DNA from 2 places in the Phocaeicola dorei genome. Region 2 is predicted to be linked to the other one. Evidence: riboswitches for the same ligand, from Rfam matches in the RefSeq annotation. Region 2 holds a riboswitch; the other holds the start of a gene.
What was found. A riboswitch is a leader RNA that binds a small molecule or an ion and turns the genes downstream of it on or off. The one in region 2 is predicted to bind cobalamin.

Region 1 (4,603 bases), 1.5 Mb from region 2:
CCGTGCGGCATTCTCCACAGAAAAGCCTACCCACCCTCAACGGTGCATTACACGCAGGGCATTGCAACGGCAAACGTTTCTTTATTTCTCCCATATCATTTCAGTTTTTTCACAAATGTACTGACAGAAGCTATCAAAGCATTGTTCACCGGCAGAGAAGGATTCCCATAAGTAAGCATCTGCTGCTGTACGGCCTTTGACTCACAATCTTTCAGCACATGGTTCATCTTATCAATCAAAAGCAGCTCGGCAGCCGGGCAACCCTTTTTCAGAAATTCGGCATCCTCCACCGATACCTGAATATCATTTTTACCCTGAACAATGAGAACCGGCACTTTGACGGAAGCAATCACCGTCCGGGGATTATACTTGAACCAGGAAATCAAATAAGGCTGGACAGAAGCCCGATACAATGATTGCAGATAAGCCGGCACGTCACTCACTTCCTTGCCGTTTTTCAAAGACCCGTTAATGGATGCCACCTCTTTCCGCACCGCTTCCGGATTCTGTTGAGCGGTCACTTGCGCCTCTATAATCTCGTAGGCAGGACGACCCGCACCGGCAATCGAGATATAGCCTTTCACCTTCGGCCGGTTCTGACAGGCCAACATTCCAATCAGCGCCCCTTCGCTATGTCCTGCCACCGTGATCGTCGTAAAACGTTTCTCTTTCGACAGGTAATCAATCCAGCCAGTTACATCGTTCACATAATCTTCAAAACGAAGTTTCGCTTCCTCCTTACCAGCCGACGCACTGGTTCCTATCCCCCGCTTGTCAAAGCGCAAGGAAGCGATGCCGTTTGCCGCCAAGCCTTCTGCCAGGAACTTCAACGAATTATTCCTCAAATTGCCAATGGCTGAATTACCATCCATATCCGTAGGTCCGGATCCGGCTATAATAAGCACCACCGGACAGGTTTTCACCCCACCGGGCAAAAGCAGTTTTCCTTTGATTTGTCCTTCCTTGGTGTTCAACACCACATTTTCTTCCAAAGGAAGCACCTGTGCCCGACAACAAAGACCGCACAGGAAAAATAAACCGGCTAAAATAAAATTCAAATGTTTCATCTATTACGTATTTTAAGATTATTCATTTAACAAATATAGTGATTATATTGAATAAAGCGAATCAATATTTGAATGTTGTTAAGCATCAGTTTTATTTTATTCAATACTATTTCATTTTATCTTCAACATGGATAGAATCAACTAGTTTTGCCACTAAAAAAGAACCGTTACACACGCCTACTTTTGCTGGGAAAGAAATAAATCTGCAACTAATTTCAAAAAAGGATTTTTTATCATTTCCCTTTTCTTATTCATCCAAACAAACTATCTTTGCCACGTTTTGTTCCGCGTACCTCCGACTGATGCGAGGAAGCGGATGAAAAGGGAATCAGGTGCAAGTCCTGAACAGTCCCGCTGCTGTAAGCTCCATCTACCCCTATAAGGGGATAGGTTTATTTATCCACTCACGCCACTGCCTGTATATATAATTAAGGTGGGAAGGCAAGTAAACAGGAGTAAGTCAGAAGACCTGCAAAACGTAAAGTCATCGACCGTCGCTTTCGAGGAAAGAGCAGCGGTAAGAATGCGGTATTTATTCATTAATATGTTTTTTTAAATGAAAGGAAATAACCAGGCTTATAAGCTATGGCTTTGTCTGCTTTGCAGCTTTATCCTATTGCCGCTTGAAATACAGGCACAGGAGAAAGGAGATTCCATTACCGGGAAAGTGCATAAAATAGACGAAGTTACGGTTACGGCTGAACGTACCAAGCAACAGGTTAAAAGTAGCAGTCCCTTCCAACAACTCGACAAGAAGCAATTGCAACAACAAGGCATTACGGATATTGCTGATGCTTTACGTCGCTTCTCAGGAGTCAACATAAAGGATTATGGGGGTGCAGGAGGAATGAAAACTATCTCCGTTCGGAGTTTAGGAGCCAAACATACAGCCGTAGTTTATGACGGGGTTACACTCAGTGATTGTCAAAGCGGACAAATAGACTTGTCTCGTTTCTCTATTGACAATATCCAGCAAATTTCACTGACCATTGGGGACAATGAAGATATTTTTGTACCGGCACGTACAGTTGCTTCTGCTGCCGCCTTAAAATTACAAAGCATATCCCCGGATTTTTCAAACAAAAAAAATCACTTGACGGGACAGATAAAGACAGGTTCTTTCGGGATGATTAATCCCCTTATCCGCTACGAACAAAAGTTTAACGAAAAGATTTCAGCATCTACCACTGGTGAATTTATGAGGGCAGATAACCTATATCCTTTCACTTTAGTCAACGGAGATTATGTTTCCAAAGAAAAACGCTATAACAACAACATTCAAACCTACAGAGGAGAACTGAATCTTTACATCAGCCCTAATAACAGAAGCACACTGAACGGAAAGATTTATTATTACGATACAAATCAGCAATTACCCGGTGCAGTCATTCTTTACAACGCGAAAAGCCGTGAGAAGTTACGCGAACGAAATTTCTTTTCACAAGTACATTACCGTACTTATTGGGAAAATAATCTTTCTTTGTTAATCAATGGGAAATTTAACTGGAGCCAATCTCATTACCACGATGAAGGAGGAAAATACCCCGGAGGAGAATTAAACGACCGTTATTTCCAACGAGAATACTATACATCAGGAGCATTACTATATACTCCGACTAGTCACTGGAGCATGGTTTATGCGGCAGATTACATATATAATAACCTAAATGCCAATACTCCTAACAATACAAGCCCTTACCGGCATTCTATATTACAAACAGCAACTCTCCGATATCAAACTGATAACATAACAGCTGTTGCCATACTACTCGGATCGATATATCTTAATGGTGCAAAAGAAGGAAACGGAGCTGAGAACCGGCGAAAATTATCCCCTTCCTTCTCTTTTTCATGGAAACCTTGTACAGACGGACAGCTATACCTTCGGGCTTCCTATAAAGACATATTCAGAGTGGCTACTTTTTCTGAAAACTACTTTGACCGGATGGGTAGCCGTGATCTTCGTCCCGAAAAGGCTCAACAATATAATATAGGTATCACTTACCAGAACAACTTTACAAGCTGGCTACCAGCAATCAGTCTGACATTGGATGGGTATTATAATAAGGTAAAAGATAAAATTGTGGCAATGCCCTATAATATGTTTATCTGGAATATGGTAAATTTAGGCAAAGTAGAAATTTGGGGAGTAGATGCCAATATAAACACCACTTTCCAACTTGCAAAACATTATTCCTTACTATTGACTGGAAACTATACCTATCAATATGCAGTAGATAAAACAGACCCGGAAGTCGTATATTACAAACATCAGATTGCATATACCCCACGTCATAGCGCAGGTGCTTCTTTAGCCTTGGAAAATCCTTTCATAAATGCTTCTCTTCATGCTACAGGTGTGAGCAAACGATATATTGCTTCCGAAAATCGTCCAAGTAATGAAATGGATGGATATATAGAATACGGACTTTCATTATACCGCAGCTTCAAGATAAAGAAGTTTACATACAATCTTCGGGGAGATATTATCAATTTGGGAAATAAACAATATGACATAGTGAAAAGCTACCCGATGCCGGGTAGAAGCTATAAACTAACTTGCAGTATTCATTTTTAAAAATTATATAAGTATGAAATTCAAACATTTATTTTTTGCAGCAGCCTTATTTAGTATAGCTCCGCTGTTCTGTGCTTGTAACGATGATGACAATGAGATCGAAGTTCCTAGAGATCCGGAAGAAGACCCTTCTTCACAACCCGACACGACTCCCGAAGTAACTTCGCCAACCGAGGCAACAGGCTTGTACGTTATTAATGCAGGTAATCTTAGCAACAATGTTAATGGAACACTTTCTTTTATTAACTTTGAAAAAGGAACAGCAAGCAATAATGTATTTTTTGACATAAACAAAAGAAGTTTGGGAAGTACCCCTCAAGATGCAATAGTGTACGGTTCGAAAATGTATATTGCCATATATGGTTCAAATATTATAGAAATAGTAGACAAAAATACAGCTAAATCCATCAAACAGATTGTTCCGACATCCACTCAAGGGGAAGGTCCACGTGATATTATAGCTGCTAATGGAAAAGTATATGTTTCTATGTATGATGGGTACGTTTCCCGTATCGACACCCTTAGTCTAACTATCGATGCAACATTAAACGTTGGTCCAAATCCAGAAGAGATGACAGTGGCCAACGGCTACCTGTATGTTGCTAACTCAGACGGAATGAATTACGGTGCAGATTATGCAAATGGAAAAAGTGTTTCTAAAATAGGCCTAAAGACATTTACAGAAGCAAAAAGAATACCCGTAGGACTAAATCCCACTAAAATTTGTTCTACTACGGAAGGAAACGTATATGTCTTAGCAATGGGTAATTATAATGACATATCAGCTAAAGTACAAAAAATTGACAATATGAATGTTGTTACAGATGTAACGGAAGCAACATTAATGACTGTAAAAGATAATACCCTTTACCTTATCAATGCTCCTTATGGCGCAACGGCAAATACTTATTTCAGTATAGATACAAAAACAGGAAATGAAACAAAAAATTTAATAGAT
Region 2 (4,603 bases):
GAATGGCGTGTGTTTAAATCCCACAATTGATAGTCGGGAGCATAGCCATAACTTTTAGAGAAACGTTTGCTGTTGATACGACCGTTCAAATTTATGTTCAACCGATATATCTTCCATGAATGCGCCCATTGGGCATTGATATTGTATGCGTTTTTAATACTTTTGTCGATGGGTTGTTCCAATTCCACGTCTTGGGTATTAAGATGAGTATATCCTCCGCTTAAATTGAACCCGGCACCTAGGTATGCATTGGCGGATACATTGATTCCGTATACTTTAGCCTCCGCTATATTATCACGTTGACGAACTTCCTTATGACCATATTGCTCCATAGCTTTATCTCCCGTGGCAATCGTATTATAATCTATCATGTCACGAATATTATTATAAAAAGCATTGACTGATACAGAAAAACGCTCATGTACATACTCTGCACTCAATGAGAAATAATCATTCTTTTCCGGCTTTAAATCCAAATTGCCTATTGTTAACCTGTCATTTTTTTTAGCTATGTCAGTGGCATAGAGTTCAGACAGGGTAGGAGTTCGGAAACCTGCTGCATAGGAGGCACGGAAATTGAATTTGCCGGGTTTATACATCAGTGCTACATTGGGAGTGGCATGATTTTTGAAATTTTCATGATAAATGTAACGTACACCGATCAAAGCCTGTAGATTTCTCAGTAACTTTATTTCATCTTGTGCAAACAAGGCCAGTGTATAAGCATCTTCTTTAGCTATATTGTCTGTTTGACTTTTCAAGACATCAACGATATATTCTGTGCCGACTGAAAGTTTGTGCCGGCCACCTAATTTAAAGATACCTTTTATGCTAAGATTGTGATTGCGGGTCCGTTTGCGCACTTGCTCTTCACCTGCTTTTCCATTATAAGTTTTATTGTCTTTAAAAAAACAATAAGAGGAAGAAAAATGATCGGCGTAATAGTCTGCGGTAATATAATTCCCTTTACTTATCATGTATTGGGTACCAATACCATAATTAAAGGTTTCATGCAATATGTTGTAGTCGTATGCTTCATAAGGGCGGCGTGTCTTGTTGTCATAATATCCGCCGCGGGCATAAAAGGAGAGTTTGTCGGTAGCATCAAAAGTGAATTTTTGATTGACAGTATTTGCATAGAATCCTGTAGAAGCTACTTTCCCGGTTTCTTCCAGTTCATGAGTTTTGGAGTTCTCTTCGTATGGATTCAGTTGCCATCCCTCGGCCTGCTGACGGCGGTAAGAGGTGTAGGAGCCGAACTTGCCGGTATTGACATCTGCGTTTACGGACTGGGTAAAACGTCCTTTACTGGCATAACGGGTATCGCTGGAAACATTGATAGCATTTTTTGCATCATCAGTAATAATGTTGATTACTCCTCCGATAGCATTTGTTCCGTAAAGAGCGGAAGAGGCACCGTTCAATATTTCAATACGTTTGATTTTGGCAACATTGATTCGGGCGTAAGTATCATCTCCATACAGGCGTTTGCCATTTTCCAGAAAAATGAAATAATCATCAGGCAATCCATTAAGACTCAATGTTGTACCCATACCGTTGGTCATACTTGAGAAAGATGGGGTCAACTTTTGTAAGGCCTCGTCCAGCGATGTTACACTGGCATTACTTAAATCCTTTGCGGTGATAACGGAAACAGGCACGGGACTATCCGTCATGCGGTGGTGTGTTCCTGTTCCGGTTACTACTACCTGGCCTATATTGGTAAAACTGTCTTGTAGCTTGATAAGAAGATTTTTTTCACCCCCTTTTGTGGTGACAGATTTGGGTGTGTAACTGACATGCGTGATTCTTAATACATGTTTTCCATCAGGAAGATTGTTGATATTAAACTCGCCTTTACCATTTGTGGTGCATCCTGAAAGGCTTTGGTCAATACGAATATTAGCCCCCACTACAGGTTCGTTGGTATCGGCACTCACAATCTTTCCACTGATACTGACTTGTGCCAGTACGTCAATAGCCAGACAGCTTAAAGTAATTGCTGTCAATAATAATTTTACTTTCATCGAAAGAATTTAAGAATTAATAATTGGCTTTCCTGACCCCGGGAGAGCGTGATTATCTATGTTTTGATTTGGCAGGTTTCCTGGCTTCACCCTGAAAAGCGCCTTCCCATTTCTTCATTTTCGAAACAGTGGCATAGCGAGAGTTGCTTTTCATCAAATGGGTTTCACAGTAGCGGGCACTGCTTCGGATTCCACAACCGAATTCCCTTTTATACAGATAGAGAAAAAATATCTGTATCACCAAACCGGGCGCAAAGGTAGACAATTATTTTATATATGTTTTAAGATTAGTGAAAAAATGACTGCTTAAAACGGAGAGAATATTGAAAAGAGGAGGGGATTTTGAACCGTAGAAGTGAATTTGATTCACTCCTACGGCAATATGAATTTGCAATAATTCGGATAGTGATTTCAGGCAAGCGCCAATATTAATATTTGTGCTGTAAGCACACGTAAAAACATGGTGAGCGGATAAACTGTGGCATAACCTACTGCCGGAGCGTCACAAGAGGTCAAATCATTGGAGTAGGCTAATGCGGGCGGATTGGTGGTGGCTCCGGACAATACTCCGATCAAGGTGTAATAGTTCAGTTTATAAACATATCGTCCTATTATTCCTACAATCAGTAAAGGCAGCAGCGTAATAATGGCGCCGTATGCTATCCATACATATCCGCCTTCGTTAATAATTGTTTCGATGAATCCTTTACCGGCTCCTAATCCTACGCAAGCAAGGAAAAGTGAGATACCGATTTCACGTACCATCAAATTGGCACTTATGGTGGTATAGGTTATCAATTTATAATGTGGTCCGAAACGGCTTATCAGGATGGACACAATAAGGGGGCCTCCTGCCAGTCCCAGTTTTACCGGTTGAGGGATACCGGGGAATAAAAAAGGAGTGCTTCCTAAAATACACCCTAATGCGATGCCTAAGAAAATAGGAATCAGGTTGGGATGATTCAAACGTTTCATGGAATTACCTAGAATCTTTTCGGCATGGGCTACAGCCAGTTCGCTACCCACAATCTTTACCCGGTCACCCATTTGCAATTGCAGGTTGGGAGTGGCCACAAGGTCTACACCCGAACGGTTTACACGGGTAATGCTTGCTCCGAAGTTATTCCTGATTTTTAGTTGAGCCAATGTCTTGCCATTCAATTCAGGCTTGGTGATCAGAATTTTTCTGGAAATAAGTTGTTTGTTCTGGAAATCCCATTCCACATTCACTTGTTTTCCAAAAAATACAGTGATAGCTTCTACATCTATCGGATTGGCGATAACAAGGATTTCATCGTGCATGTGAAATACTGTAGTGGAGTTCACTAGTTCTGTTTGTTTGTCTCCGTCACAATGCCGTATGCGTGAAATCACAAAATCACGATTCACCAATGGCTTGATTTCTTTTATTGTTTTACCTTCTACGGCTTCATTGCGTATTTCTAGTGAGATAGGGCGTACGGTCAGTTCTTGTAGATGTCCCAATCCCCGTTCCGCATCGGCTTCTTCGGTTTTTGTGTTGATGCGCAGGATATATTTCAATGCCAGCAGGGAGAGAATACATCCTACTACACCCAGTGGATAGGCTACGGCATATCCCAGTGCTATTTCGGGAGCGTCTATACCATTCAGATCACTGTTTGCTTGCTGTGCGGCACCTAGTCCCGGGGTATTTGTTACAGCACCCGAAAGAATTCCTACCATTGTGGTAATGGGGACACCTGTTATGAAATGGAGTATAATGGTGATGGTCACACCTAAAAATACAACCATCATGGCAAGCAGGTTTAGTGTGAATCCTCCTTTTTTGAATGCTGAGAAGAAACCGGGACCCACTTGTAGTCCGACTGAGTAGACAAATAATATCAGACCGAACTCTTTTAAGAAATGCAACAGATGTTCGTCCAGGTTCAGATTGAAATGACCGAATACAATTCCTACAAAAAGTATCCAGGTTACTCCCAATGAGATACCTGCCACTTTTATTTTTCCTAACATGATACCGAAAGCAATGACCAGTGAAAGAATAAGTACGGAATGTGCTACTCCGCCGCCCCATAAATTAGGGTACCCTTCAAAGAGATTTCTAAAAAGTTCCATAATTCATTATCTAGTTTAATTATTTATAGTATCAATTTTATAATTCAAAAAGTTGTCTTTCAAAATATTAGAGTAGGTTTTATGGGATAGGATGCTTCGTTTTATAGCTGTCATCCCGGCAAAATGACTGCAAAGGTAGCTTATTTAATTGATAAACCATAAAACTTTAATTGCTTTCTAAGGATATTTACTTGATATGTCGGAATTATGAATTAATCTGTTATTCTAATTTCGATAATTTGCAATTTGCACTATCTTTGTATCCGTTTTTAAAAGAAATACTAAAGAATGAAGCCACAATTACTCATAGGGGCCGCTACATCGGGAAGCGGAAAAACGACTTTTACGATGGGGTTGCTGCGGGCATTGCACAAACGAGGCCTGCGAGTACAGCCTTTTAAATGTGGTCCTGATTATATTGATACACAATTTCATACGCTGGCTGCTGACCATGAGTCGGTGAATTTGGATATTTG

Region 1: it holds a riboswitch for cobalamin, as region 2 does, so the genes downstream of both, GKD17_RS03990 (TonB-dependent receptor plug domain-containing protein) here and GKD17_RS10790 (TonB-dependent receptor) in region 2, are expected to answer to the same signal.

The regions. Positions count from the first base shown of each region.
Region 1 covers NZ_CP046176.1:1,033,575-1,038,177, reverse strand. Annotated here, with positions in the region: gene GKD17_RS04000 (DUF2089 family protein) at 1-94, opposite strand, end outside; gene GKD17_RS03995 (alpha/beta hydrolase) at 96-1,067, opposite strand; cobalamin riboswitch at 1,331-1,558, shown strand; gene GKD17_RS03990 (TonB-dependent receptor plug domain-containing protein) at 1,624-3,645, shown strand; gene GKD17_RS03985 (YncE family protein) at 3,659-4,603, shown strand, end outside.
Region 2 covers NZ_CP046176.1:2,581,980-2,586,582, forward strand. Annotated here, with positions in the region: gene GKD17_RS10790 (TonB-dependent receptor) at 1-2,027, opposite strand, end outside; cobalamin riboswitch at 2,081-2,287, opposite strand; gene GKD17_RS10795 (putative transporter) at 2,439-4,127, opposite strand; gene GKD17_RS10800 (cobyrinate a,c-diamide synthase) at 4,416-4,603, shown strand, end outside.